4 regions of the Kocuria rhizosphaericola genome follow, and region 2 is predicted to be linked to each of the others. Evidence: riboswitches for the same ligand, from Rfam matches in the RefSeq annotation. Region 2 holds a riboswitch; each other region holds the start of a gene.
The links. Region 2 has a riboswitch for S-adenosylmethionine ahead of ACH9D2_RS05815 (hypothetical protein). Riboswitches for the same ligand answer to the same signal wherever they lie in the genome.

Region 1 (7,049 bases), on a different contig from region 2:
GATGGCCGCGCCGTGCCTGACGCTCTCCTCGACGTACCACTGCGGGACCGGCTGGACGGTCGGGAACCAGCCCAGGAACTCCCGGACCCAGGCGGGGTCGACGGGATCGCTCAGCCGCTCCACGTCGTCGGCGAACGGCGGACGGCCCTGCAGGGAGCGGGGCGAGCCCACCAGGACGAGGCCGAGCACCCGGTGCGGATGGTGGACGGCGACCTGCTGGGCGATGTACCCGCCGCTGGAGGAACCCAGCAGGACGGCCGACGCCAGGCCGAGGGCGTCCAGGAGCGCCACCACGTCCGCGGCGAGGTCCGGCAGCGCGTAGCCGTCCTGCGGCCGGTCGGCCTCCCCGTGGCCGCGCTGGTCCGGGGCGATGGCGCGCACGGTGGCGGGCAGCAGCGGGAGCAGCCGGGAGAACTCCCGGTGGGACTCTCCCCAGCCGTGGAGCAGGACGACCGGTGTCGCGCCGGCGGGACCCGTGGCGGCCCAGGACACTGTCACGCCCGTGGCGAGGGCGGTGCGGTGGACGGGCAGGTCGTTCCCCATGCCCCGCAGTCTATTCCGCCGCGGACCGCCCGTCCCTGCGGGACGGGCGGTCCGCGCTCCCGTCGCCGCTGCCAGGGGCGGGGCGGAACGGCGCGGTCAGGCCCCGGCGAGGCCCAGCCGGTCCAGCACCCAGGCGTACTCCCAGGCCGTGTCCTTCCACTGCGAGTACCGCCCCGAGGCGCCGCCGTGGCCCCCGGCCATCTCGCAGCGCAGCAGCACCGGTTCGCCGGACGTCGAGGCGCCCCGCAGCGCGGCGACCCACTTGGCGGGCTCCACGTAGAGCACCCGGGTGTCGTTGAGGCTCGTCACCGCCAGGACGGGGGGATAGGGGAGGGAGCGGACGTTCTCGTAGGGGGAGTAGTCGCGCATGTACCGGTAGACGTGCGCGTCCTCGATGGGATTGCCCCACTCCTCCCACTCCAGCGCGGTGAGCGGCAGGGAGGGGTCGAGGATGGACGTCAGCGGGTCCACGAACGGCACCGCGGCCAGCGCGCCGCAGTACTTCTCCGGGGCGAGGTTGAGCACCGCCCCCACCAGCAGACCGCCGGCGGAGCCCCCCATCACCAGGATCCGCCGCTCGTCGACGTCCGGGCGGGCGGCGAGGTGTTCGGTGACCGCCACGTAGTCGGTGAACGTGTTCGTCTTGTGCAGCTTCTTGCCGTGCTCGTACCAGGTCCGGCCGAGCTCCCCGCCGCCGCGCACGTGCGCCACGGCCCACACCACGCCCCGGTCCAGCAGGGACAGCCGCGAGACCGAGAACGCGGGGTCGGTGCTGTGCTCGTAGGAGCCGTAGGCGTACTGCAGCACCGGCGCCGGCACGGAGGGGTCGAGGTCCGCCCGGCGGATCAGGGAGACGGGGACGCGGGTGCCGTCCGCCGCGGTCGCCCAGTCCCGCTCGACCGCGTAGTCGGCGGGGTCGTAGCCACCGAGCACCGTGGCCTCGCGGCGCAGCAGCGGCTCGCCGGGCAGGGCGCCGTCGTCCCCGGTGGCGCCCGCCACGAAGACGTCGTAGACGCGCGGGGGCGTCGTGAAGGACGTGTAGGAGAGGCGCACCACGGGGGCGTCGTGCTCCGCGGCGGAGACGCTCGCCGTGTAGAGCTCCTCGGCGAACTCCGGCTCCACCGCGGCGGCCTGGGCGGCCGTGCCGAGCCCGGGGAGCGGCAGCAGTCGGACCCGCAGCGTGGTGTCGGCCCGGACGGAGACCACCAGGTGGGTGGCCGTCACGGCGCAGCCGTTGACGCGGACGGTCTCCGAGGCCGGCACGACGTCGCGCAGGGCCACCTCGGCGACCGGGCGGCCGAGGTCGGCCGGGTCCATGAGGGAGATCCGGGAGTTCGGGGCCTCGTGGTCGTGGGTCAGCAGGATCTGCTCCCGCCCGTCCAGCAGCAGGGGCTCCGCCTCGTAGAGCACCCGGTCGGTGCGGGGGAGCACCACCCGCAGCGGCGCCGCCGGGTCCGCGACCGGCTGGATGAGCTGCTCGGAGAACTCGGAGCACATCGCCTCCACCACGATCCAGCGGCGGTCCGCGGACAGGCCCGCCCCGAGCCAGAGACCGGGATCGGCCTCCTCGTGGACGACGACGTCCTCGGCCACCGGGGTGCCCAGCTCGTGCCGGCGCAGCTGGTGGGGGCGCCAGGACTCGTCCACCACGGTGTAGTAGACGGCGCGGGCGTCCGGGGTGAGGAAGGAGCCGTAGAACGTCCCGGGGATCTCGTCGGCGAGCAGCGCTCCCGTGGTGAGGTCCCGGACGCGCAGCGTGAAGCGCTCGTCGCCCGTGACGTCCTCGGCCCAGGCCAGCAGCTCCCCGTCCTCGGAGACGTCGAAGCTGCCGAGGGAGTAGAACTCGTGCTTCGCGGCCTCCGCGTTGGCGTCCAGGAGCACCTGCTCCCCGGTCATGGGGGTGCCGGGCTCGACGACGGGCGGGGTCCAGTCGGCGATGACGTCGCCGGTGGTCACCGCCGGGACCCGGCAGAACACCTGGTGCGCGCCGCCCTCCACCGTGCGGGCGAAGTACCACCAGGCACCGCGGCGGCTGGGCACGGACAGGTCCGTCTCCTGGGTGCGGTCCTTGATCTCCCCGAAGATCGTCTCGCGCAGCCCCGTGAGGTGGGCGGTGGCGGACTCCGCGTACTCGTTCTCCGCGGCGAGGTGGGCGAGCACCTCGGGGGAGTCCTTGTCCCGCATCCACTCGTACGGGTCGGAGAACACGTGGCCGTGGAAGGCGCGCTCGACGGGCTGCTGGCGGATCTGCGGGGGAAGGACAGTCATGGCCCCCATCCTAGGGAAGTCGTCCCGGGAGAGGACGGGCCGGGGCGGCCGGGCCGGTGCCAGAATGGCCGCATGAGCACCCCGGCCCACCTCGCCCCGCGACCGCCCGCCTTCGGATCCACCCGCGCCGACCTGTGGCTGCAGGTGCTGCTGGTCCTGGGCGTGTCCCTGGGCGCCTCGGCCCTCTACGCGGTGCTCTCCCTCGCCGAGCACCTCGCCCGCGGGCCGCTGTCCGAGGCGCAAGCCACGATGAACCCGCCGCTGAGCCTGCAACCGCTCTTCGACCTGCTGCGCCAGCTCACCGGCATCGCCCTGGACCTGGTGCCGGTGCTGCTGGCCCTGTACCTGCTCGCCGGCTCCGCCGGTGCGCTGGGCACGGTCCGCCGGCGGATCGGTCTCGACGCCCGCATGCCCGTCCCGGACCTCGGCCTGGGCACCGTGCTCTTCCTGCTCATGGGGCTGGGGACGCTGGTGCTCTACGGCGCGGGCCGGGCCCTGGGCGTCACCGCCGAGGTCACGACGTCCGGGCTCGCCGAGCACTGGTGGACGGTTCCCGTGCTGCTGCTCTCGGCCGTGCGCCACGCCCTGGTCGAGGAGGTCGTCGTGGTCGCGTTCCTCACCGACCGGCTGACCCGCATCGGCTGGAGCTGGCCCGTGGTGCTGGTGGTCACGGCCCTGTTCCGCGGCAGCTACCACCTGTACCAGGGGATCGGGCCGTTCCTCGGCAACGTGCTGATGGGCCTGGTGTTCGCGGAGCTCTACCGGCGCACCGGCCGGGTGATGCCCCTCGTCGTCGCGCACTTCCTGCTGGACGCCGTGGGATTCCTCGGCGCCGCCCGGCTGCTGGGCTGAGCCGGGGTCCGCCGGGCGGGCCCCGGGCCCTCCCGGCCTCAGATGGTGACGGGGCCGTCCGGGGTGGTGAACGTGACGGAGAGCACCCCCGGGGTGCCGTCCGGATAGCGCCAGTCGACCTCCAGGTCCTGGAGCGCGGTCTCGACGGGGGCGCCCAGCCACTCGGCGACCCGTTCCGGGGCCCCGGCGATGCACATCCCCGCGAGGCCCACGTCCGTGATCCGCGCCTGCGACGGGTGCATCTCGGGGCCGGACTCGAAGTGCACCATGAACGGCAGCTGGGGGTCGGCGATCAGGCCCTTGACGCCGATCTGGCGCCACTCGAGGCACCGCCCGTCCGGGAACACCCGCTGACCGGGCACGGACCGGCGCCCGAGGCGCTGCTCGAAGGGGGTGAGGTCGTCGACCTCCACGACCCAGCCGAGCCAGCCGCCGCCGGCCTCGGACCGGGCGCGCACGGCCTGGCCGAAGGGCGCCTTCTCCGCCGCCGGGTGCTGGAGGACCTCGACGACCTCCACGTACTGGTGGTTGGTGAGGGGCAGGATCATGTTGCGGGTGCCGAAACGTGGGTGCACCCCACCCTTGACCGGCTCGATCCCGAGCTGGTCCGCGATGCGCTCGGTGGTGGCCGCCAGGCCCTCCGGGCGGCAGGCGTAGGACACGTGGTCGACTCTCATGGGCTCATCGTGGCACCCTGTGAGTTTCGTCTCCAAATCGGTCTGCGACGCGCCCGGCGTGGTGCCCCCGGCGCCCCGCGCCGGGCGTCACGGCCGGACCCGGCTTGACGCCGTGTCGCCCGAATCCGGAGAATGCTGTCCAGGTCATGAGCGCCAGCGTCCAAGCCCCAGCTAGCTGGCCGGCAACCCTCCACCGCGGTGGGGTGCCCTGGGTGAAGACCAGGCTCCTCGCGACCGGCGAGCGAGCAAGCGCGGGTCCCCGGTGCCCGGCCCTTCCCGGCCGCACCGCCTCGGCCGGGACGGGACCCCTGACACCCGCAAGGAGTCCCACGGCATGTCCGAGTCCCCCGCTTCCAGCACCGACGTCCCCGCTTCCGGCACCGACGTCTTCACCGCCGAACGGCCCACCCCGGAGAACCCGGGGGGCTGGGCCTTCGAGACCCGGCAGATCCACGCGGGGCAGAGCCCCGACCCGGTCACCGGCTCCCGGGCCCTGCCGATCCACCAGACCACATCCTTCGTCTTCCCGGACGCCCAGGCCGCGGCCGACCGCTTCGCGCTCGCCGAGCTCGGCCCGATCTACACGCGGATCGGGAACCCGACCACGGAGGTCGTGGAGAACCGGATCGCCGCCCTGGAGGGCGGCGTGGGCGCCCTGATGCTCAGCGCGGGGCAGTCGGCGACCACGTTCGCGGTGCTCAACGTCGCCGGCGCGGGCGACCACATCGTGGCCAGCCCGAGCCTCTACGGCGGGACCTACAACCTGTTCAAGTACACGCTGCCCAAGCTCGGCGTCGAGACCACCTTCGTGACGGACCCGGACGACCCCGAGGCCTGGCGGCGGGCGGTCCGGCCGAACACCAAGGCCTTCTTCGCGGAGACGATCCCGAACCCGCGCAACGACGTCCTCGACATCGAGACCGTCTCCGGGATCGCCCACGACCACGAGGTGCCGCTCATCGTGGACAACACCGTGGCGACCCCGTACCTGGTCCAGCCCTTCCGCTGGGGCGCGGACGTCGTGGTGCACTCGGCCACCAAGTTCCTGGGTGGGCACGGCACGGCGATCGGCGGCGTCATCGTGGACTCCGGCGCCTTCGACTTCGGCCGCTACCCGGAGCGCTTCCCCGGCTTCAACCTGCCCGACGAGTCCTACGGCGGACTCGTCTACGCCCAGGCACTGGGGGCGGAGGGCCCCTTCGGCGTCAATCTGTCCTACATCCTCAAGGCCCGGGTGCAGCTGCTGCGCGACCTCGGCTCGGCGATCTCCCCGTTCAACGCGTTCCTCATCGAGCAGGGCATCGAGACGCTGTCCCTGCGGATGGAGCGGCACGTGGACAACGCCGGGAAGGTGGCCCGCTGGCTCGAGGCGCGCGAGGACGTGCGCTCGGTGTCCTGGGCCGGACTGGAGTCCTCCCCCTGGCACGGGCGGGCGCAGAAGTACGCGCCCCTCGGCGCCGGCTCGATCCTGGGCTTCGTCCTCGACGGCGGCCGGGAGGCCGGAGCCGCCTTCGTGGACGCCCTGACCCTGCACTCGAACGTCGCGAACATCGGCGACGTCCGCTCCCTCGTGATCCACCCGGCGTCCACCACGCACAGCCAGCTCCTGCCCGAGGAGCAGCTGGCCTCCGGCGTGGAGCCCGGCTTCGTGCGCCTGTCCGTGGGCCTGGAGAACATCGACGACATCCTGGCGGACCTGGGGCAGGGCTTCGCCGCGGCCGCGGCCGTGCACGGGGGACAGGAGTGACCGTGACCGTCGTGAAGGGCGCCGACGCCGGGACCGCCGTCCGCGAGGACGGCGTGCCGCGCATGGCCGGGATCGGCGAGCTGGAGCTCGAGTCGGGCTTCCGGCTGCCCGAGGTCCGGATCGCCTACGAGACCTGGGGGACGCTCGCCCCGGACGGGTCCAACGCGGTGCTCGTGGAGCACGCCCTCACCGGGGACACCCACGTGGCGGCGGGCAGGGCCCGTCACGGCGCCCCCGAGGCGGAGCGGCGCGCCGCGGAGACCGGCGGCTGGTGGGAGGGCCTGATCGGCCCCGGCGCCGCGATCGACACGGACCGCTACTTCGTGGTCTGCACCAACATCGTGGGCGGCTGCTACGGGTCCACGGGCCCGGCGACCCCCGCGCCGTCGAGCGTGGACCCCGAGGGCCGCCCCTGGGGCTCCCGCTTCCCGCTCGTCACCGTCCGGGACTCCGTGCACGCCGAGGCGGCACTGGCCGACACCCTCGGCATCGACTCCTGGCGCCTGGTCATCGGCGGCTCCATGGGCGGTGCCCGGGCCCTGGAGTGGGCCGTGACCTATCCGGACCGGGTCCGGGCCTGCGCGGTGGTCGCCGCGTGCGCCCAGTCCAGCGCCGAGCAGCTGGCGTGGGGCCAGGCGCAGAACCTCGCGATCCGCCAGGACCCGCACTTCCGCGGCGGGGACTACTACGACGGGCCGCTGCCCGTCACGGGCCTGGGCCTGGCACGGCGGATCGCCCACATCACCTACCGCTCGGCCGACGAGCTGCACCACCGGTTCGGGCGCTCGCCGCAGGCCGACGAGCGCGTCATCGGCACGCACCCCGACGGGCGGGGGCGCTACCAGGTGGAGAGCTACCTCGACCACCAGGCGTCCAAGCTCGCCGGGCGCTTCGACGCCAACAGCTACCTGGCCGTCAACGAGACGCTCATGTCCCACGACGTCGCCCGGGACCGCGGCACG
Region 2 (7,049 bases):
TCCCGGTGGTCGCGGGCAGTCCCGCCCCCGGGTCCAGGGCCACCTGGAGGGGCGTGAGGTGGGCGAGCAGCCACACGTGGCCGGAGAGCACGAACCCGCCGATCAGGCCGAGGGTGTCGAAGCCGTCGGCGAGCCACACCATGAGGACGGTCAGCAGGACCAGCAGGTAGGACACCACGGCCACGGAGCCGAGTTCCAGCACGCCCTGCAGCCACAGCGGCATCGGCACGCCACGGCGGTCGGGGCGTGCTGCGGGGGAGGAAGAGCCATGGGAGTTCATCACCGCCCATCCTCCCACGCCCGCGCGGCGCCCCGGCAGAGGCTTCACGGCGCCTTCACCGGCGGGCCACGTGCCGCTTCCCGTCCGGTCGCCCGCCCCGGGCAGGCTCGCGCACATGAGAGTCGCCGTGGTCGCCGAGCAGTTCCTCCCCCACCTGAACGGAGTCACCCACTCGGTGCTCCGGGTCGTCGAGCAGCTGGTCGCCGGGGGGCACGACGTCGCCGTCCTGGCACCCTCCTACGACCCCGCGCCGCTCGGGCGCCTCGTGGAGGACGTCGTCGAGGACCTCGACGGGGTGCCGGTGCACCGGCTGCCCGCCGTTCCCCTCACCGGCTACCCGGCCGTGCGCGTAGCCGGGGGGACCGTGGCGCGGGTGCGCCGGCAGCTGGCGCGCTTCCGGCCGGACGTGGTCCACGTGGCCTCCCCGTTCGTGCTGGGCCGCCGGGCGATCCTGGCGGCCCAGCAGCTCGGGGTGCCGTGCGTGGCGGTCTACCAGACGGACGTGCCCGGATACGCGGCCAAGTACGGGGCGCCGTTCCTCGAGCATCTCCTGTGGGGGCACGTGCGCTCCATGCACAACCTCGCCACGCTCACGCTCGCGCCGTCCACCTCGGCGGTCCGGCAGCTCACCGAGCACGGCGTCCACGACGTGCACCTGTGGCGGCGCGGGGTGGACACCACCCGCTTCTGCCCCCGGCACCGGGACGAGCAGTGGCGGGAGGAGGTCGGCGGCGGCCGGCGGATCGTCGGCTACGTGGGCCGGATCGCGCCGGAGAAGCAGGTCGAGGACCTCGCCGCGGTCGCGGACCTGCCCGGCACGCGGCTCGTGGTCGTGGGCTCGGGGCCGGAGGAGGACGCCCTGCGCCGCCGGCTCCCGCAGGCCCACTTCACCGGGCGGCGCAGCGGCGCCGACCTCGCGCGCATCATGGCGTCCTTCGACGTGTTCGTCCATCCCGGCGAGTTCGAGACGTTCTGCCAGACGATCCAGGAGGCCATGGCCTCCGGGGTGCCGGTCGTCGCGACCGGTCGGGGCGGGCCGCTCGACCTCGTGGACCGGTCCCGCACCGGCTGGCTCTACCCCCCGGGCGACCTCGGTGCGCTCCGCGGGCACGTGGTCGACCTCCTGGGCGACGAGGCGAAGCGGGCCGCGTTCGGCGCCGCCGCGCACGCGGCGGTCCAGGGCCGGACGTGGGACGTCCTGGTCGGACAGCTGCTCGAGCACTACGAGCACGCCGTGGAGCTCTCGGTGCGGGGGCGCGGCCCGCGCCACCGCCGCGCCGGCTGAGGGCTACCGCCGGGCGGGGGCCGCGTCCAGCACGGACGCCCCGGTGCCGGCGTACCGCCCCGGCTCCACGGTCAGCACGGTCAGCCCGTGCACCTGGGCCGTGGCGGCGGTGAGCCCGGCGAGCGGGTCGGCGGCCACCGTCGCGCCCAGCGAGCCCCACGCCCGGGCCACGGCGGCGTCCACCGGGAGCACCCGGCCCGGGAAGCGCAGCTCGAGCTGCTCCACCCACAGCGTCTCGTCGGGCCGCTCGGCGAGCAGCTCGCCGAGCACCGTGGCCGGCAGGAACAGCCGCCGGTGGCCGTGCCGGCGCAGGGCTTCGGCCAGCCCGGGGCAGCGCTCCGGGGTGCGCACCCCCAGCAGCACGGAACGGTCCAGGAGCAGGTCCACGGCGCGGGACCTCAGGCCGCGGCGGCGAGCTCCCCGCGGGCCGGAGCCAGCAGGAAGTCCACGAACTCGGTGCGGGCCTGCACGGCACGGGCGTAGTCCTCGAGGCTCATGGCGGAGACGCTGATGGGCGGGACGCTCCGGGCCGGGTCGCTCGGGACCGGGTCCCTTCCGGCTGGGACGCCCGGGGCGGTCTCGGAGAACGCTCCGGCACGGGCGGAGGGGGCAGGGGTGCGGGGGTCGGACATGACCGGGGATCCTTCGGGCGCTCTTGCTCGCACCGGGTACCGCCGCGGCGGTGATGCGAGCCGCTTCGTCATCCGAACCACCCGTGAACATGGGGTTGGTGCCCGGTCAAGTCGGAGCTTGCCGACCGGGTCTCTTGAAGCTGTCTCCATTGAACCACATCGGCGAGCTCCGCCCCGGCGGCATCCCGCGCCGCCCACCTGTGCGCCGGTCTTCCCCGGGACGTCACCGCTGCGACACCTCGGCGACACATCCCTCCGCTGGAATGGGCTCGGAACACCGGGGACGGCGCCGACGACGAGCCCGAGCATTACGTTTCAGTGACACAACTCACGACTCGCTTGTCGAGGTGTCGGAGCTCCGGGGTAGCCTGGATCTGCTTCTCGAGATGCGGCGTCCACGTGCTCGACCGGAGATCGACGATCCCCGACGAGCCCGTGGAGAGGCTCCGACCCGCTGCGCGCCAACCCGATGTTCCCGGGTGGATCGGATGACGAAGCGGCGGGCAACGCCATCGGATGCCTGCAAGAACGTCAGGAGAAAACATGACCATGTCCGAAGAAAGAACAGCCATCACCACCGACCAGCGCGAGGAGTGGATCGACGTGACCGTCACCGCCCTCCCCGATCTGCACCTCGTCCGGCTCACGTCGACCGACGGGGACGTGCAGGAGTACCTGAGCCCTGAGGCCGACGACCTCGCCGCCGCGGCGGAGCACGCGGAGGGAACCGCGCAATGGTGCGCCAAGTACCGCCAGCTCCTCGTCCCCGGAGCCCTCGCGGCCACCGGACGGCACCCGTTCTTCAAGCTCCACCCCTCGTCCCTCCCGCTGTCGGCGTAGCCTGCGGGCAGGACACGACGGAGGCCGCAGCCCATCGGGCTGCGGCCTCCGTCGTGGCCGGGCGCGGTGGATGCACGAGTGCAGGTACACGGACGAGCAGGCGTGCGGAGGGGTCCGCACGGCGCTCACTCAAGACCGTAGTCCCCCGCGGAGCCCCAGCCGCCGGCCTCGTCGGCGGAGCCGTCGAACTCCCACTCGGAGGCCTCGAGCTCGAAGGGCACGGTGACCTCCAGCTCGGCGTCGGGAATCCGGTTGACCACGAAGGGGTCCTCCGGCTCCGCCGCCGCGGGGCGCGGATCGGGAACGCTCACGGTGCTTCCTCCCGGGGCTCTGCTGCGGCGCGTCTCGCCCGCGCTTCTCTCCCAGTGATTCTGCCCCGTGAGACGCCCCCCGTGGGGCACGACGACAGAACCGCCGCCGGGCGGAGCCCGACGACGGTTCTGGAGGATCTGCGGGCCGGGGCCCGAGCAGGATCCTTAGGAGATGACGTTGATGTTCGCGGCCTGGGGGCCCTTGGGGCCGTCCTGGGTCTCGAACTCGACGCGGTCGTTCTCGTTCAGCGAGCGGAAGCCGTTCGAGTTGATCGCGGAGAAGTGGGCGAAGACGTCCTTGGAGCCGTCCTCGGGGGTGATGAAGCCGAAGCCCTTGTCAGCGTTGAACCACTTGACGATGCCGGTAGTCATGGGAGACCTGATCCTTCATGAGATGAACGTTTCCCGACGTTCGAGAAACAAAACAGTTGTGATGCATGGAAAACGTCTTCTCAGAAAAACTGCTGCACCCGAGTGGGCCGAACTGCTTGAAAGACAAAAACGAACCTCAACAACTGCGAACCACTGTACACGAGTTCCGGGACCGCACCACCCGGGTGGTGCCGGGGCACCGCGGACATCGCCCGAGGACCCCGCGCGGTGCGGGCGCACTCCGAACCCACCGCCCGGAGCCACTCAGGCCGGCACGCCACCGAGCTCGACCAGCAGCCGCCACCGGGTCGCGGCTCAGTCCGCCAGCAGGGCGTCGGCGACCGCCCGGAGCCGCGCCCGCTCCTCGAGGTCAGGGGCGAAGACGCCGGCGGCATCGGCGAACCACACGCCGTCGGCGAGCAGCCGCACGGCCAGCAGCCGGCTCCGGCGCTCGGCGGGCAGGTCCACGGGCAGGTCCACCCACGGTGCCACCCGCGCGACCCAGCGCTCCTTGAGCGTCGCGCGCAGCCGCTGGTCCGTGAGCATCACCAGGTCCGTCTCGTCGACCTCGCCCGAGAGGCACCAGTCCAGGTAGGCGCGCAGACGCTCGTCGGCCGGCACCTGCTCCGGCGGGGCGGAGAGGCGGCGGGACATCTGCGCGTCCCAGCCGTCCATCACCCGGTCCACCAGGGCGAGCATCAGCGCTTCCTTGGTGGGGAAGTGGTACATCACTCCCGGCTTGGTCAGGCCCGCTTGCCGTGCGGCCGACGCGAGCGAGATCGTGCCACCGCTCCGGATCAGCTGGAGGGCGCCGTCGAGAATCCGCTCACGGGAGGAAGTGCTCATGAAAAAATACTTTACCAACCGGAAGGAAGGTGTCACGATGTTGCGCACGGCCGATGTGGTGTCCAGCACCACACCGGCCCGCCACAGGACGACGACGTCCCGCCCCGCCCGGTCCGTTCAGGTCCGGTCACCGGGTGCACCCGCCCTGGACCACTCTCCACAGAAGGATTTGCCCCATGACCACTGCCGTGCAGGACAGCACGTCCACAAGGGGAGCCCCCACCGGCGCCCACCGCCCCCGGCCGACCGTGAACCGGGTGGTGTTCGCCGGTTCGGGCGTCACCATCGTCCTGTTCTCCCTGTGGGCGATCCTCGCGCCCGACCAGGCCTCCACCGTGATCAGCGCCGTGGTGGGCTGGATCGCCACCAACATGGGCTGGTTCTACGTCCTGACCGCCACCGTGGTGACGGTCTTCGTCCTGGTCGTGGCCTTCTCCCGCGAGGGGACCATCAAGATGGGTCCCGACCACTCGAAGCCGCAGTACAACCTGTTCACCTGGACGGCGATGCTCTTCGCCGCCGGCATCGGCATCGACCTGCTCTTCTTCTCCGTCGCAGAGCCGGTGACCCAGTACTACGGCCCGCCCACGGGCGAGGGCGCGACCGCCGAGGCCACCCGCCTGGCCGTGGTGTGGACGCTGTTCCACTACGGCGTCACCGGCTGGGCGATGTACGCCCTGATGGGCATGGCCTTCGGCTACTTCGCCTATCGGTGGAACATGCCCCTGAGCATCCGCTCGGCCCTCTACCCGCTGATCGGCAAGCGCGTGCAGGGACGCATGGGGGACGCCGTGGACATCGCGGCGCTGCTGGGCACGATCTTCGGCGTGGCCACCTCGCTGGGCATCGGCGTGGTGCAGCTCAACTACGGTCTGTACCTGCTGTTCGGTATCGAGGAGGGCACCGCCGCGCAGATCGGGCTGATCGTCGTCGCCGTGGTGATGGCCACCGCCTCGTGCGTCTCGGGCGTGGACAAGGGCATCCGCCGGCTCTCCGAGCTCAACGTCCTGATGGCCGTGGCGCTGATCGTCTGGGTGCTCGTCGCCGGCAGGACCTCGTTCCTGCTCGACGCCACGGTGCAGAACCTCGGCGACTACGTGGCCGCCCTGCCCGGGATGACCCTGGACACGTTCGCCTACACCGGTGCGGCGGAGTGGATGGCGGGGTGGACCCTGTTCTTCTGGGCCTGGTGGATCGCCTGGGCGCCGTTCGTCGGGCTGTTCCTGGCGCGCATCTCCCGCGGCCGCACCCTGCGCGAGTTCGTGATCGCGACCCTGACCGTGCCGTTCGTGTTCATCCTCATCCTGGTCTCGGTCTTCGGCAACAGCGCCCTGGCGATCGTCACGGGCGGCGACGACGCGTTCGGCGAGGTCGCCATGAACACCCCCGAGCGGGCGTTCTACTCCCTGCTCGAGCAGTACCCGGGCGCTCCGCTGCTCATCGGCCTCGCCTCGCTGGCCGGGCTACTGTTCTACGTCACCAGCGCCGACTCCGGCGCCCTGGTGATGTCCACGTTCACCTCGACCATCCAGGACCCCACCCAGGACGGGCCCAAGTGGCTGCGCGTCTTCTGGGCCGCCGCCACCGGGCTGCTGACCCTGGCCATGCTGCTCGTGGGCGGGGTGCCGACCCTGCAGGCCGCCACGCTGATCATCGGCCTGCCCTTCTCGATCGTGATGTACCTGATCATGATCGGGTTCTGGAAGGCCCTGCGGGCCGAGCGCTCCCAGCGTGAGGGACGCAGCTCCACCCGCCGCTCCGCGGCCGCCTCCCGCATCCCCGGCCCGGACAGCCACTGGCGCAGGCGGCTCTCCCGGACCGGCTCGTTCCCTGGCCCGAAGGCCGTGCTCCGCTACGAGGAGCAGGTGCTCGTCCCCGCCCTCTCGGAGGTCGTGGAGGAGTTCCGGGCCCATGGACGTGACGCGGAGCTCACCAGCTCGGTGGTCGGGTACCAGGACCTGTCCGAGCACACGCTGACCGTGCGCATGGGCGAGGACCGGGACTTCTGCTACCAGATCTACCCGGTGGCCACACCGGTGCCGGCCTTCGGCGGGTTCCGCACCAACCCCGACTCGGACCTCTACTACCGCCTCGAGGTCTTCAACGAGACCGGCTCCCAGGGCACCGACGTCATGGACTGGAGCCACGAGCAGGTCATCAACGACGTCCTCGACAGCTGGGAGGCGCACCTGGCCTTCCTGAGCATCCACACCGGCCCGTCCGTCATCCAGGACGGCGAGCAGGGCCACCCCGACTGGTCCACCGACATCCACGACGTGCCGACGGGGCAGATCCCCGCGGCGAAGGAGACGAACCCGTGAGCACCACCCTCTTCATCGACGGACAGTGGCAGGCGGCCGCCCAGGGCGGCACCCGCACCATCGTCTGCCCTGCCGACGGCACCGAGGTCGGCACCGTGGCCGAGGCCACCGCGGAGGACACCGAGCGGGCGATCGCCGCGGCCCGCCGCGCCTTCGACGACG
Region 3 (7,049 bases), on a different contig from region 2:
AGGACGTCCTCGCGGTGATCGACCGCCTGCCCGCCGGCCCCGTCCACCTCGTGGGCCACTCGATGGGCGGCTCGGTCATGCAGAAGGTCCTCGCGGAGGCTCCCGAGGGGCGGATCGGCAGGCTCGTGGGGGTCGCCCCCACTCCGGGGACGGGCACCGACCTCGACGACGACGCGCGGCGGCTGTTCGAGTCCGCCGCGGAGAACCCCGAGGCGCGGCGGGCCATCATCGACCTGACCTCCGGCCACCGGCTGCCCTCCGCGTGGCTGGACCGCATGGTGGAGAAATCGCTGCTGCGGTCCATCCCGGAGGCGTTCGCCGCGTACCTCCGGGCGTGGGCGGACACCGACCTCTCCGAGCAGGTCCGCGGCCGCACCAACCCCCTCCTCGCCCTGTACGGGGAGCACGACCCGGCCGTCACGGAGCAGTCCCTGCGGGACAGCTACGGCGAGCTCTTCCCGCACGCCGAGATCCGCCGGATCGGCAACGCCGGGCACTACCCGATGTTCGAGACGCCGCTCGCGCTCGTGGCCGACGTCGAGGAGTTCCTCGCCCGCTGACACGCGGCCGGGCCCGGCCCCCACGGAGAGGACCGGGCCCGGCGGCGTGGCGGGGGCGCCAGGGGCGGCGGCTCAGCGGTAGAGCCGCTCCGTGGCCAGGCGCGCGCCCTCGACGAGGGACTCGAGCTTGGCCCACGCGATCTGCGGGTGCAGGCGCCCGCCGAGTCCGCAGTCGGTCGAGGCCACGACGTTCTCGCGGCCCACCACGGAAGCGAACTGCTCGATCCGGTCCGCGACGAGCTCGGGGTGCTCCACGACGTTGGTGGAGTGCGAGACCACCCCGGGGATGATGACGCGGCCCTCGGGCAGCCGGTGATCGCGCCAGACCTTCCACTCGTGGGCGTGGCGGGCCGAGGCGCCCTCGAAGGTGTAGCCGCCGGCGTCGATGGTCAGCATCAGGTCCACGAGGTGCTTCAGCTCGAGGTCCGTGGTGTGCGGGCCGTGCCAGGAGCCCCAGCACAGGTGGAAGCGGACCTGCTCCTCGGGGATCCCGCGCAGCGCGTGGTTGAGGGCCTCGACGCGCAGCCGTGTGAACGCCAGATAGTCCTCGACCGTGGGCTCGGGGTTGATCTGGTCCCAGGACTCCGCGATGGAGGGGTCGTCGATCTGCACGGTCAGCCCGGCGTCGGTGATCGCCAGGTACTCCTCGCGCATCACGTCGGCGCACGCGTACACGAGCTCCTCGTCGGTCCTGTAGTACTCGTTGGTCACGCGCGCCGCGGAGCCGGGGGACAGGGCGGCGACGAACCCGGTCCCGGCGCCCGTGGCCTGCAGGGCGGCCCGGAGGTTGCGCACGTCCGAGGCCACGGCCTCCTGGCCGGTGTAGGTGAGCGGCCCGGTGATCTTGGGCTGCTTGGTCGAGGAGCGCCCGGTGAGGATGCCCGACGCCGGGTCCTCGTAGGCCTCCCGGAAGCGCTCGCGGTCCCGGCGGTCCGGGAAGCTCGTGAGCACGATGTTGCCGGGCGAGGAGCGCTTCTGCTCCGTGGACGCCCACCGGTCCTCGTCGGACGGCGTGAGCCCGCCGAGGCGGCCGAAGGAGTAGTTCCACCAGGCGCCGTAGTCCACGGCGCTGGACATGGTGTGCCCGTACTCGCCGTCGTTGACGACGTCCACGCCGATCTCGCGCTGTCGGCGCACCACGTCCTCGACGCCCGTGGCCAGCTCGCCGGTGAGCTGCTCGAACGTGATGGCGCCGTCGGCGTACTGCTGGTTCGCCTCCAGAAGCCGCGGGGTGCGCGGCAAGGAGCCCACGTGGGTGGTCTGCACGTGGTCGGTGTTCTGCATGGTCACGGGTGTCCTCCTGGGGAACGGCGGGGGAGTCGGGCGGGGCCGGTCAGGACCAGAGCCGGCGGGAGGCGAGCTCGGCGCCGCGGGCGAGGGTCTCGAGCTTGGCCACGGCGATCTGCGGGTGGATCCGCCCGCCCAGCCCGCAGTCGGTCGAGGCGATGACGTTCTCGCGGCCCACCTGGCGGGCGAAGCGCTCGATCCGGTCGGCCACGAGCTCGGGGTGCTCCACCACGTTGGTGGCGTGGGAGACGATCCCCGGGATGATGACCTTGCCCTCGGGCAGCTCGTGGTCCTGCCAGAGCTTCCACTCGTGCTCGTGCCGGGCGTTGGCGGCCTCGAAGCTGTAGCCGCCGGCCCTGATGGAGAGCATGAGCTCCACCAGGTGCTCGAAGCCGAGGTCCGTGGTGTGCGGGCCGTGCCAGGAGCCCCAGCACAGGTGGAAACGGACCTGCTCCTCCGGGATGCCCTCGAGGGCGTAGTTGAGGGCCTCGACCCGCTTGCGGGTGAACGCGAGGTAGTCCTCCACGCTGGGCTCGGGGTTGACCTGGTCCCAGTTCTCCGCGATGGAGGGGTCGTCGATCTGCACGATCAGTCCGGCGTCCGTGATCGCCCGGTACTCCTCGCGCATGACCTCCGCGCACGCGGTGAGGACCTCGTCCTCGTCCGCGTAGTGGGTGTTCTCCAGGCGGGCGCACGAACCCGGGGACAGCGCGGCGAGATAGCCCTCGCTCGCGCCCGTGGCCTGCAGGGCGGCCTGGAGGTTGCGGATGTCGGCCTCCAGCGCCGCGTGGCCCGTGTACTCCAGCTTCCCGGTGATCACCGGGAACGGCGCCTGCTTGCCCGTGGTGATGCCCGATGCGGGGTCCGTGTAGGCCTCGTCGAAGGCCTGGCGGTCCCGGCGGTCCCCGAAGCTCGTCAGGACGACGTTGCCGGGGGAGGCGCGCCGCGGCTCCTGCTCCCACAGCCCCACCTCACCGGGAGTGGGGCCCGAGATCCGGGCGAAGATGTAGTGCCACCACGCGCCGTAGTCGACCTCCGCAGCCATGACGTGGCCGTACTCGCCGTCGTTGACCACGTCGATGCCGAGCTCGCGCTGCCGGCGGACCACGTCGACCACCGAGTCCTGGAGGAGCTGGTCGTACTCGGCCTCGGGGATGCTGCCCTTCGCCCGGTTCGCCCCGAGCAGCGCCGGGGTCCGGGGGAGGGATCCGGCGTGGGTCGTGAGGATGCGCTCGGCACTGTGCAGCATGGGTCGCAAGTCCTTTCCATCGGTCCTGGCGGTAGCACCGGAGGCGGGACGGGGAACCGTCGCCCGGGTTGCTGCGGCGTCGTCGAGCCAGATCTCTCGGCCGCTCTGGATGGTGACCGTCCCATCCAAGCGCACCGGCGGGCGCGGCGCCATTCGGCGCCCGCGTGACGGGCGTGACGGATTGTGACGCGCGCGGTCCTGCTCGCCGTCGTGGTCCGGATCACATACCGTGACGGTGACCGGTGCCCCGGACCCGGTGGGCGCCGCGGACGGAAGGAAGGATCTCCATGTTCCAGGACAACGGCCTCGAGGGGCGCACCGCGCTCGTGACGGGCGGGGCGAGCGGCATCGGCCTGGCGGCTGCCCGGGCGCTCGCCGGCTCCGGCGCCCACGTGGTGGTGGCCGACGTCGACGAGGCCGGGGCGCAGCGCGTCGCCGACGAGCTGGGCGGGAGGGCCTGGGCGGTGGACCTGCTCGACACCGGGGCGCTCGCCGAGCTGAGCCTCGAGGTGGACGTGCTGGTCAACAACGCCGGCATCCAGAAGGTCTCCCCCCTCCACGAGTTCGACCCGGCGGACTTCCACCGCATCCTCGTGCTCATGCTCGAGAGCCCGTTTCTGCTGGTGCGCGCGGCGTTGCCCCACATGTACGAGAAGGGCTGGGGGCGCGTCATCAACGTCTCCTCCGTGCACGGGCTGCGGGCGTCCCCCTACAAGAGCGCCTACGTCTCCGCCAAGCACGGACTCGAGGGGCTCTCCAAGACCATCGCCCTGGAGGGCGCCGCGCACGGCGTGACGAGCAACTGCGTCAACCCCGGCTACGTGCGCACCCCGCTGGTGGAGAAGCAGGTCACCGACCAGGCTGCGGTGCACGGGATCCCCGAGTCCGAGGTGGTGGAGCGGATCATGCTCGGCGAGACGCCCGTCAAGAAGCTCGTGGAGCCGGAGGACGTCGGCAGCCTCGTGGCGTGGCTGGCCGGACCGCACGCGTCCATGGTCACCGGGGCGTCCTACACGATGGACGGCGGCTGGACCGCGCGCTGAGCCCCGCCCGCCCGGCGGGGCCCCCGGTGCCGGTCCGGTGCCGGCCCCGCCGGCTCAGCGGTGGCCCAGCTCCTGGGAGAGCCGGTGGGCCTCCGTGAGCAGGGCCCGCCCCAGGGGCTGCCGGCGCTCGCCGGTGAACCGGGGCTCGATGCCCGTGAGGCTCAGCGCGTAGACCGGCGCCCCCGTCGCGTCGAAGACCGCCGCGGCCATGCCCCAGCTGCCCTCGACGATCAGCCCCGGGTTCACCGCGAAGCCCTCCCGCCGCACGTCCGCGAGCAGGTCCCGGATCCGCTCGGGCGTGTGCAGCGGACCCCAGCCGGCGCGGGCCCCGGCCGTGGCCGCGAGGACCCGGTCCACCTCCGGGTCCGGGAGGTGGGCCAGGATCGCCAGCCCCGCCGAGGCCACGCCCAGCGGCAGCCGCAGTCCCTCGTACAGGACGTGGGAGCGGATGGGGAAGGCGCCCTCCACGCGCGCCAGGCAGACGGTCTCCATCCCGCGGCGGACCGAGAGGAACGCGCTCTCGCCGGTGGCCTCCGCGAGCCGGCGCAGCGAGGGACCGGCCAGTTCCCGGATCGGATAGCGGTGGGCCGCGACCGCGCCCAGCACGTACAGCTCCGGCCCCAGCTGCCAGGCCCCCGTCCCGGCGGCGCGCTCCACGAGACCCTCCTCGGCCAGACCCGTGAGCAGCCGGTGCACGGTGGGACGGGTCATCCCGGTCCCGGCCGCGAGCTCCGCCACCGTGCTGCCCTGCTCGCGGCCCGCGACGGCCCGCAGCAGCTGCCCCACCCGGTGGACCACCTGGGTCCCCGAACCGCTCGTCCGCTCCTGTCCCATGACTCCACTATATGGACACTGAGCGCACGAATGGCCGGATGCTGAGGAGAACTGCCGTCATTCCGGCAGTTCTGTTGACCGACATGTGGAGGCTCCCTAGATTGAGTGCTGAGTCACAGTCGCACCAGAGGAAGGGGCCAGGGTGTCCAAGGTCAGAGACAACGCCGCCGAGCTGCTGGCGGAGAGCCTGCGGGACGGCATGACGCTCGCCGTGGGCGGGTTCGGGCTGAGCGGGATCCCCCGGGATCTCATCGACGCGGTGCGGGACTCCGGGGTCACGGACCTCACGGTGGTCTCCAACAACATGGGTGTGGACGGCAAGGGCCTCGGGGTCCTGCTCGAGAACCGGCAGGTGAAGAAGGTCCTCGCCTCCTACGTGGGCGAGAACAAGCTGTTCGCCCAGCAGTACCTGGACGGGGAGCTCGAGGTCGAGTTCAATCCGCAGGGCACCCTCGCCGAGCGGCTCCGGGCCGGCGGTGCGGGCATCCCCGCCTTCTACACGAAGACCGGGGTCGGCACCCTCGTGGCCGAGGGCAAGCCGCACGCCGAGTTCGACGGCGAGACCTACGTGCAGGAGCGCGGCATCGTCGCCGACATCGCCCTGGTCCACGCCCACACCGGCGACTCCGACGGCAACCTCGTCTACCGCTACACCGCGCGCAACTTCAACCCGATCGTCGCGACCGCCGGGAAGGTCACCTTCGCCGAGGTCGAGCACCTCGTGGCGGTCGGCGGGATCCACCCGGACCACGTCGCGACCCCGGGCGTCTACGTCCAGCACGTCGCGCAGTACAGCGGCGCGCCCAAGGACATCGAGCAGCGCACCGTCCGCCCCCGCCCCGCCGGGCGGGCCACCCAGCAGAACGGAGACCAGGCATGAGCTGGACCCGCGACGAGATGTCGGCGATCGCCGCCGTCGAGCTCTCCGACGGCGACTACGTCAACCTCGGCATCGGCATCCCCACCCTCGTGGCCAACAACCTGCCCGAGGGCGTGAACGTGGTGCTGCAGTCCGAGAACGGCGTGCTCGGCATGGGCCCGTTCCCCTACGAGGGCGACGAGGACCCGGACCTCATCAACGCCGGCAAGCAGACCATCACGCTGCTGCCCGGGGCCTCGATCTTCGACTCCGCCACGTCCTTCGGGATGATCCGCGGCGGCCACGTCAAGATCGCGATCCTCGGCGCCATGCAGGTCTCCGGCACCGGAGACCTCGCCAACTGGATGATCCCCGGCAAGATGGTCAAGGGGATGGGCGGGGCCATGGACCTGGTGGCCGGCACGCCGCGCGTCGTCGTGCTGACCGAGCACGTGACCAAGGACGGCTCCGCCAAGATCAAGACCGAGTGCGACCTCCCCCTCACCGGCGTGCGTGTGGTCGACCGCATCGTCACGGACCTGTGCGTGTTCGACGTCGAGGACGGCGGACTCGTGCTGCGCAGCCTCGCCCCCGGCGTCACCGAGGACGAGATCCGCGAGAAGACCGAGGCGTCCTTCCGCACCGACCTGCAGGACGTCACCCCCGACACCGTCCCCACCGAGACCGCCGCCGCACCCGGCGGCGCTGAGGAGAACCGATGAGCACCGCCACCGACGTCGTCGTCCTGTCCGGCGCCCGCACGCCCCAGGGCAAGATCCTGGGCCAGCTCGCGTCCTTCACCGCGGCCCAGCTGGGCGCCCACGCCATCCGGGCCGCGCTCGAGCGCGCCGGGATCGCCCCCGAGCAGGTCGACTACGTGGTCATGGGCCACGTCCTGCAGGCCGGCGCCGGGCAGAACCCGGCCCGCCAGGCGGCCGTCGCCGCGGGCATCCCGCTCGACGTGCCCGCCGAGACCGTCAACAAGGTCTGTCTCTCCGGGCTCGTGGCCATCACCAACGGCGCCCGCATGATCCGTGCCGGCGAGGCCGAGATCGTCGTGGCCGGCGGCCAGGAGTCCATGACCAACGCCCCGCACCTCGCCACGGGCGTGCGGCAGGGCAAGGGCTACGGCGACCTCAAGCTCGAGGACGCCGTGGCCAAGGACGGGCTCGTCGACGTCGCCGCGTGCGTGTCCATGGGCTCCCTCACGGAGTCCG
Region 4 (7,049 bases), on a different contig from region 2:
CGTCGCCGACGTCCACGATCACCAGGCGGCCGCGGTGGGCGCGGCGCAGCCGCTCCACCTCGCGGGCGTCGGGCACCGAGTGCAGGACGGAGGAGACGAAGCGGCGGGCGGTCTCGGTGCGGGGCCGGGCGAAGATGTCCACGGTGGAGCCGTGCTCCACGACCTTCCCGTCCTGCATCACGGCCACCCGGTCGGCGATCGCCCGGACCACGTCCATCTCGTGGGTGATGATCACGATGGTGATCCCCAGTTCCCGGTTGACCCGCTGCAGCACCTGGAGCACCTCCTGCGTGGTCTCCGGGTCGAGGGCGCTCGTCGACTCGTCGGCCAGGAGCAGCTTCGGACTGGTCGCCAGGGCGCGGGCGATGCCCACGCGCTGCTTCTGCCCGCCGGAGAGCTGCTCCGGGTAGTTGCGGGCCCGCGCGGACAGGCCCACGAACTCGAGCAGCTCGGCCACCCGGGCCCTGCGCTTCTCCTTGGGCCAGCCGGCCCGCTTGAGCGGGTACTCGACGTTGCCGGCGACGGTGCGGGAGGTGAAGAGGTTGAACTGCTGGAAGATCATGCCGATCTCCTGCCGCACGGGCGCCAGCTCGGTCTCGCGCCGGCCGGCCACCTCGAAGCCCTCCACGGTCAGGGAGCCCGAGGACACGGGCTCGAGCCCGTTGATCAGGCGCACCAGGGTGGACTTGCCGGCCCCGGAGTAGCCGATCACGCCGAAGATCTCGCCGCGGCGGACGTCGAGGCTGACGTCGTCGACCGCGAGCACCTCCCGCGCCGCCCGCCCCGAGCCGGTGCGGAAGGTCTTGGAGACGTTGCTGAAGCGGACGAGCACCTCGTCCGGGCGCCCGGGTGAGGGCGGCCCGGCGGGGACCGCCGCGCTCACTGCTCCTGGTCCTTGAGCTCCTGCTGGTAGCGCTCGGTCAGCTCCTGCAGCTCCTGCTGCTCCAGCTGCAGCGGCACGGCGGTGTCCTTCGTCTCCGTCATCTCGGCCTCGAGCACGGGCTCCTCGTGGTAGAGGCCGGCCACCTGCTGGAGGGTCTCGTCGTCGGCGAGCTCCTCGGTCGTGGTGAAGAGGTTGACATAGGCGCGCGAGCCCTCGGCCTCGGGGTCGTCCTGGGCGAGCGCCGACTTCGGGTCGATGTCCGCCCGCGAGAGGAAGTCGTTGTTGATGACCGAGCCGGCCACCGAGTCCAGCGAGAGCACCGTCTGCTCCGCGGAGACCGGGGTGACCTTCACCGTCGAGGCCTCGGTGTCGACGTCGAGCTCGGTGGGGATGAGGGTGTCGGAGGTCAGCTCGACCAGGCCCGCGGACTCGAGGACGAGCAGGGCGCGGGAGAGGTTCACGGCGTCGTTGGGCACCGCGATCTCGTCGCCCTTCTGGAACTGCTCGACGGAGTCGTACTGGTTGGAGTACAGGCCCAGCGGGTAGATCGAGGTCGAGCCGATCGGGGTGATCGAGCCCCCGGCCGAGTTGTTGTAGTCCGCGAGGAACGGGATGTGCTGGAACCAGGTCATCTCCACGTCGCCGGACTCGGTGGCGGGGTTCGGCTGGTTGTAGTCGGAGAAGTCGACGTACTCGACGGTGATGCCCTGCTCCTCGGCCAGCTTCTTGAGGGCGTCGTGGGTCGGGTCGGTGCCCACGACACCGATGGTGACCTTGTCGTCGGCGAGGACGCCCTCGCCGGAGGACTCCCCGGCGGAGCCGCCGCAGGCGGTGAGGGTGAGGCCGAGGGTCGTGGCCAGGGCGAGGAGGGGGAGGCGCTGCGATCGCATGTGGTGCCTTTCCGTGGGTCCGTAGGTGTCGGAGGTTCCACCAGGGCCGGGATCCGGCGGCGACGGCCGATCGGCGCGCGGAAGGGCGCGGTGGGCGTCGAGCCGTACTTGCCGCCGACCGTCGTCGGCCGTGGCCGGATGGTTCACCTGGGGCACCCCACTACGGGAGAGGGTTGCCGCCCAGCAAGCCAGGGCTTCGTGCTGGGACTCGTCATCCGGCGGACAGACTAGCACGGCGGCGCCGGGGTCCGGTGCCCCGGTGCGGGCGCCCGGGCGGAGGCGCCCGGTCAGCCGGCGAGGACCTCGCGGGCCCGGCGGCGGGCCCGGCGCTCGGCCGCCAGGACGGCCTCGAGCTCCAGCGGGCCGTCGTCGTCGTGCTCGTCCAGCACCGCCGCGACCGTGTCCACGATGGCCGGGAACCGGATGCGGCCGTCGTGGAAGGCGTGCACCGCCTCCTCGTTGGCCGCGTTGAACACGGCGGGGAACGTCCCGCCCCGCTCCCCCGCCGCCTTGATGAGCTCGACGGCGGGGAACGCCACGGGGTCGAGGGGCTCGAAGGTCCACTCGGTGGCGCGCGTCCAGTCGCACGGCAGGGCCGCGCCGGGCACCCGGTGGGGCCAGGCCAGACCGAGGGCGATGGGCAGGCGCATGTCCGGGGGCGAGGCCTGGGCGAGGGTGGAGCCGTCCACGAACTGGACCATGGAGTGGACCACCGACTGCGGGTGGACCACCACGTCGATCCGCTCGAGGGGCACCTCGAAGAGCAGGTGGGCCTCGAGCACCTCGAGGGCCTTGTTCACCATGGACGCCGAGTTGGTCGTCACCATCAGGCCCATGTCCCACGTCGGGTGGCGCAGCGCGTCCGCCGGCGTGACCGTCTCGAGCTCCGCCCGGGACCGGCCGCGGAACGGGCCGCCGGAGGCCGTCAGCACGAGCCGGTCCACCTCCCCGGCGGAGCCGCCGCGCAACGCCTGCGCGAGCGCGGAGTGCTCGGAGTCCACGGGGATCAGCGCGTCCGGGTCCCCGGTGGCCGCGGCGGCCGCCTTGACGAGGGCGCCGCCGGCGATCAGCGACTCCTTGTTCGCCAGGGCGAGCTTGTGCCCGGCCCGCAGCGCCGCCAGCGTGGGGGCGAGCCCGATGGAGCCGGTGATGCCGTTGAGCACGAGTTCCGCGCCGGGATGGGCGGCGGCCGTGGACGCGGCGTCGGGGCCGTGCTCGATCTCGGGGCGGTAGTCCCCCGCCCGGGCGGACGTGGCCCGCTCCGCGATCAGGCGGGCCAGCCGGGCGGCGTCCTCGCCGGTGCCGCTCGTGGCCACGAGCGCGGCGCGGGTCTCGACGGCCTGGTCGGCCAGCAGCTCGAGGCGGCTCCGTCCGGCGGCGAGGGCGACCACGGTGAACGGGGGCTGCCCCTCGAGTTCGCGCGCGGCCCGCACGACGTCGAGCGCCTGGGTGCCGATGGAGCCCGTCGAGCCGAGGACGCTGATCCTGCGGGGACCGGCGGCGACCAGGGCCTGCAGCTCGGGCGTCTGACGGGTGCGGGGCGAGGAGGCGAGGGGCGTCATGGCCCCAGTATCCCTCGGAGGCCGCCCAGGACCGGTGCCGCGGCGGTGCGCCGCCCCGGGCGCGGACGCGACGAGGCCCCGTCCACCGGGAACGGTGGACGGGGCCTCGCGGACCGGTGAGGTCGGGTCAGTGCGTGGCGCGGCCCTTGCGGCCGGTGATCAGGCCCCAGATGAGCAGCACGATGAGCGCGCCGCCGATGGCGAGGAGCCAGGTGGTCAGCGAGAAGAAGGTGCTGATGTCGACGCCGAACAGCGCCGAGCCGATGAAGCCTCCGAGGAGGGCGCCGACGATGCCGAGGATCATGGTGACGATGATTCCGCCACCCTGGTTGCCCGGCATGATGAGCTTCGCGAGGGCGCCGGCGATGAGGCCGAGGACGATCCAACCGATGATTCCCATGATTGCTCCTTATCCGTCCCGGGAGGGACTTTTAGTGTACGCAACCGGCCAGTATCCCTGGAATACCCTGAACCGGCTTCGTTACCCACAGTAGCCGACGGTCAGCTCGCTGTCTTTTTACTTTAGCGAAAAATTGGGAGGTCTCCGGGAAACGGCCCGGCCCGCCGGAAGCCGGAGCTTCGGGCGGGCCGGGGGTCGTCCCAGGTGGGAGCGGAGTTCGACTCAGTGGGCGACGGGCTTCTCGGCACCGATGCCTGTGAGCGAGCGCACCTCCATCTCGGACTGCTTGACCGGGTCCTCGAGGCGGCGCTCCGTCATGGAGCCGATGAAGCCCAGGAGGAAGGAGGCCGGGATCGAGACGAGGCCCGGGTTCTGCAGCGGGAACCACGCGAAGTCGGCCGTCGGGATCATCGACGTCTCGGCACCGGACATGACCGGGGAGAAGACGATGAGCCCCACGGACATGATCAGGCCGCCGTACATGGACCAGACGGCGCCGCGGGTGGTGAAGCGACGCCAGTACAGGGAGTACAGGATGGTCGGCAGGTTCGCCGAGGCCGCGACCGCGAAGGCGAGCGCCACGAGGAAGGCGACGTTCTGGCCCTGTGCGCCGATGCCGCCCGCGATGGACACCAGGCCGATGACCACCACGGTGGTCTTGGCGACCTTCAGCTCCTTGCGGGGGTCCGAGTCGCCCTTCTTGATGACGCTCGTGTAGATGTCGTGGGCGAAGGACGCCGAGGCCGTGATGGCCAGGCCGGCGACGACCGCGAGGATCGTGGCGAAGGCCACCGCCGCGATGATGCCCATCAGCAGCGAACCACCGAGCTCGAACGCCAGCAGCGGGGCCGCGGAGTTCACGCCGCCCGGTGCCGCCTGGATCCGCTCGGCGCCGATGAGGGCCGCCGCGCCGAAGCCCAGGATCAGGGTGAACAGGTAGAACAGGCCGATCAGCGCGATCGCCCAGACCACCGAGGTGCGGGCCTCCTTGGCCGTGGGCACCGTGTAGAAGCGCATCAGCACGTGGGGCAGGCCCGCGGCGCCGAAGACGAGGGCCAGGCCCAGGGAGATGAAGTCGAGCTTGCTGGTCTCGCTCACGCCGTACTTCAGTCCCGGCTCGAGGATGGCCGGGTTGCCGGAGACGGCGACCGCGTCACCGAGCAGCGAGGAGAAGTTGAAGCCGTACAGCGCCAGGATCCAGACGGTCATGACCGCCACGCCCGAGACGAGCAGGACCGCCTTGATGATCTGCACGTAGGTGGTGCCCTTCATGCCGCCCACGAGGACGTAGACGATCATGAGCACGCCCACGACCACGATCACCAGCGACTGCCCCGCCCGCGAGCCGATGCCCAGCAGCAGCGACACCAGGGCACCCGCACCGGCCATCTGCGCCAGCAGGTAGAACGCGGACACGGCGAGGGTGGAGATGGACGCCGCCACGCGGACGGGGCGCTGGCGCAGGCGGAAGGACAGCACGTCCGCCATCGTGAACTTGCCGGTGTTGCGCAGGAGCTCGGCGATCAGCAGCAGCGCCACGAGCCAGGCCACCAGGAAGCCGATCGAGTACAGGAACCCGTCGTAGCCCTGGATCGCGATCGCGCCGACGATGCCCAGGAAGGACGCCGCCGAGAGGTAGTCGCCCGCGATGGCCAGGCCGTTCTGGGTGCCGCTGAAGCCGCGGCCGCCGGCGTAGTAGTCGGCCGCCGTGGCCGTCGACTTGGAGGCCCGGAGGACGATGACCATCGTGACGACGACGAACGCGCCGAAGATGGAGATGTTGATCCAGGGCGTCCCGACCGTCTCCGTGGTGGTCGTCGCCATGGGCGCGAGCGCGGTGTGCAGGGTGCTCATCGATCAGTTCTCCTGTCCGTGGGCGCCGCCGGGAGTGCCGAGTTCGGGCTCGAGGCGCTCGCGGATGGCCGTGGCTTTCGGGTCCAGCTTGCGGTTGGCGAAGGACACGTAGGCGCCCGTGATCGCGAAGGTCGTGACGAACTGGAGCAGACCCAGGACGACGCCCAGGTTGACGTTGCCGACGACCTGGATGGCGAACAGCTGCGGCACGTACATGGCGAGCACCACGTACAGCAGGTACCAGACCAGGAAGACGACGGCGAGCGGGAAGACGAAGCCGCGGTGGGTCTTCCGCAGCTCCTGGAACTCGGGCGACCGCTGGGCCGCGGGGAAGTCGACGTCGGCGACGAGGTCGTCGGCGTCGATGGGTGGCTGGTTGGACATGGGCTACCTCCTCATGTGATGCGGCCCACACTAGGCCGTTGTATGCACAGGAGCAAGGTGAATCACCGAAAACTTCGCTTTCAGGCGTCGTCTGTGACATCGAACGGCGTTTCTGGACGTTGCCTGATCCAGCATGTATACACAGAGGCTTCGGGGCCTCGGTTCAGCGAGAGGCCAGGAGGAGCTGGACGGCGCGGTCCAGGAAGGCGTCCACCTGTTGCTCCTCGTAGCTGCGTTCGCCCTGCGCGGGCGGGAAGACGGCCCTCCGCAGCTCGGCCGGCTCGAGGGGGGCCGCGCCCTCCAGCCGGGATCCGAGGCGCTCGCACAGGACGTCCACGTGGGCCGCGGAGTAGCCCGGGGCCCGGGGCCGGGAGGGGCGCCGGAAGCGCTGGGTGCGCGGCCGGTCGAGACGGTTCCGCAGCAGCCGGGTCAGGTCGTCGAGGTGCTCCTGCCAGGCCTCGGGGCCCCTCGCGCGCAGGCACCGCTCGCGCTCGGCGGCGGCGAGCGCGTCCTCGGCCGCGTCCAGGAGCGCGTCGACGGCCTCCGGCCGGTAGCCGCCCCGTGCGCCGGCGAAGACCGTGGCGCGCACCTGCGTGCTGTTCAGGCCACGGGCCGGGTCCCCGGGCTCGTGCGGGGCGCTCGCGAGGGCCGCGTGCACGGCGGCCAGGAACTCGTCCACCTGGGCGACGTCGTAGCCGCGCTCGCCCTGGGCGCACCGGGGGATGCGGGCGGTGGGCTTCCGGGCTGCCGGGCTCTCGGAGGGCATGTGCTGCGGGTCCTGGACGCCCGGATCAGGCGCCCGCGGCGAAGAGCGCGAAGAGCAGGTACCCGGCGGGGACGGCGAAGAGGATGGAGTCGATCCTGTCCATCACTCCCCCGTGGCCGGGCAGGAGGGTGCCCATGTCCTTGATCCCCAGCTCGCGCTTGACCATGGACTCGGAGAAGTCGCCGAGGGTGGCGGCGAGCACGAGGACACCGGCCAGCACGGCGCCCTCCCACCAGGCGTGGTCGAGCAGCAGGACGGCGCACAGGATGCCGATGACCACCGAGCCGCCCAGCGAGCCGGCGAAGCCCTC

Region 1: linked by a shared signal. The riboswitch ahead of ACH9D2_RS17880 (bifunctional o-acetylhomoserine/o-acetylserine sulfhydrylase) and the one ahead of ACH9D2_RS05815 (hypothetical protein) in region 2 are both predicted to bind S-adenosylmethionine.
Region 3: linked by a shared signal. The riboswitch ahead of ACH9D2_RS13410 (cobalamin-independent methionine synthase II family protein) and the one ahead of ACH9D2_RS05815 (hypothetical protein) in region 2 are both predicted to bind S-adenosylmethionine.
Region 4: linked by a shared signal. The riboswitch ahead of ACH9D2_RS19075 (MetQ/NlpA family ABC transporter substrate-binding protein) and the one ahead of ACH9D2_RS05815 (hypothetical protein) in region 2 are both predicted to bind S-adenosylmethionine.

What each region holds. Positions count from the first base shown of each region.
Region 1 covers NZ_JBISWK010000175.1:11,404-18,452, reverse strand. Annotated here, with positions in the region: gene ACH9D2_RS17900 (alpha/beta fold hydrolase) at 1-543, opposite strand, end outside; gene ACH9D2_RS17895 (S9 family peptidase) at 640-2,811, opposite strand; gene ACH9D2_RS17890 (CPBP family intramembrane glutamic endopeptidase) at 2,884-3,663, shown strand; gene ACH9D2_RS17885 (VOC family protein) at 3,702-4,340, opposite strand; SAM riboswitch class IV at 4,483-4,598, shown strand; gene ACH9D2_RS17880 (bifunctional o-acetylhomoserine/o-acetylserine sulfhydrylase) at 4,675-6,087, shown strand; gene metX (homoserine O-acetyltransferase MetX) at 6,084-7,049, shown strand, end outside.
Region 2 covers NZ_JBISWK010000052.1:1,348-8,396, reverse strand. Annotated here, with positions in the region: gene ACH9D2_RS05830 (cell division protein PerM) at 1-223, opposite strand, end outside; gene ACH9D2_RS05825 (glycosyltransferase) at 396-1,565, shown strand; gene ACH9D2_RS05820 (PIN domain-containing protein) at 1,569-1,952, opposite strand; gene ACH9D2_RS05815 (hypothetical protein) at 1,964-2,197, opposite strand; SAM riboswitch class IV at 2,212-2,337, opposite strand; gene ACH9D2_RS05810 (hypothetical protein) at 2,741-3,037, shown strand; gene ACH9D2_RS05805 (hypothetical protein) at 3,163-3,348, opposite strand; gene cspE (transcription antiterminator/RNA stability regulator CspE) at 3,514-3,720, opposite strand; gene ACH9D2_RS05795 (TetR/AcrR family transcriptional regulator) at 4,036-4,566, opposite strand; gene betT (choline BCCT transporter BetT) at 4,743-6,887, shown strand; gene ACH9D2_RS05785 (aldehyde dehydrogenase family protein) at 6,884-7,049, shown strand, end outside.
Region 3 covers NZ_JBISWK010000131.1:1,717-8,765, forward strand. Annotated here, with positions in the region: gene ACH9D2_RS13400 (alpha/beta fold hydrolase) at 1-560, shown strand, start outside; gene ACH9D2_RS13405 (cobalamin-independent methionine synthase II family protein) at 633-1,844, opposite strand; gene ACH9D2_RS13410 (cobalamin-independent methionine synthase II family protein) at 1,894-3,096, opposite strand; SAM riboswitch class I at 3,110-3,212, opposite strand; gene ACH9D2_RS13415 (3-hydroxybutyrate dehydrogenase) at 3,384-4,139, shown strand; gene ACH9D2_RS13420 (IclR family transcriptional regulator domain-containing protein) at 4,194-4,973, opposite strand; gene ACH9D2_RS13425 (CoA transferase subunit A) at 5,116-5,853, shown strand; gene ACH9D2_RS13430 (CoA transferase subunit B) at 5,850-6,554, shown strand; gene ACH9D2_RS13435 (acetyl-CoA C-acetyltransferase) at 6,551-7,049, shown strand, end outside.
Region 4 covers NZ_JBISWK010000186.1:3,231-10,279, reverse strand. Annotated here, with positions in the region: gene ACH9D2_RS19080 (methionine ABC transporter ATP-binding protein) at 1-883, opposite strand, end outside; gene ACH9D2_RS19075 (MetQ/NlpA family ABC transporter substrate-binding protein) at 880-1,773, opposite strand; SAM riboswitch class IV at 1,873-1,989, opposite strand; gene dxr (1-deoxy-D-xylulose-5-phosphate reductoisomerase) at 2,061-3,335, opposite strand; gene ACH9D2_RS19065 (GlsB/YeaQ/YmgE family stress response membrane protein) at 3,463-3,735, opposite strand; gene ACH9D2_RS19060 (sodium:solute symporter family transporter) at 3,958-5,589, opposite strand; gene ACH9D2_RS19055 (DUF485 domain-containing protein) at 5,593-5,973, opposite strand; gene ACH9D2_RS19050 (DivIVA domain-containing protein) at 6,137-6,739, opposite strand; gene ACH9D2_RS19045 (phosphatidate cytidylyltransferase) at 6,765-7,049, opposite strand, start outside.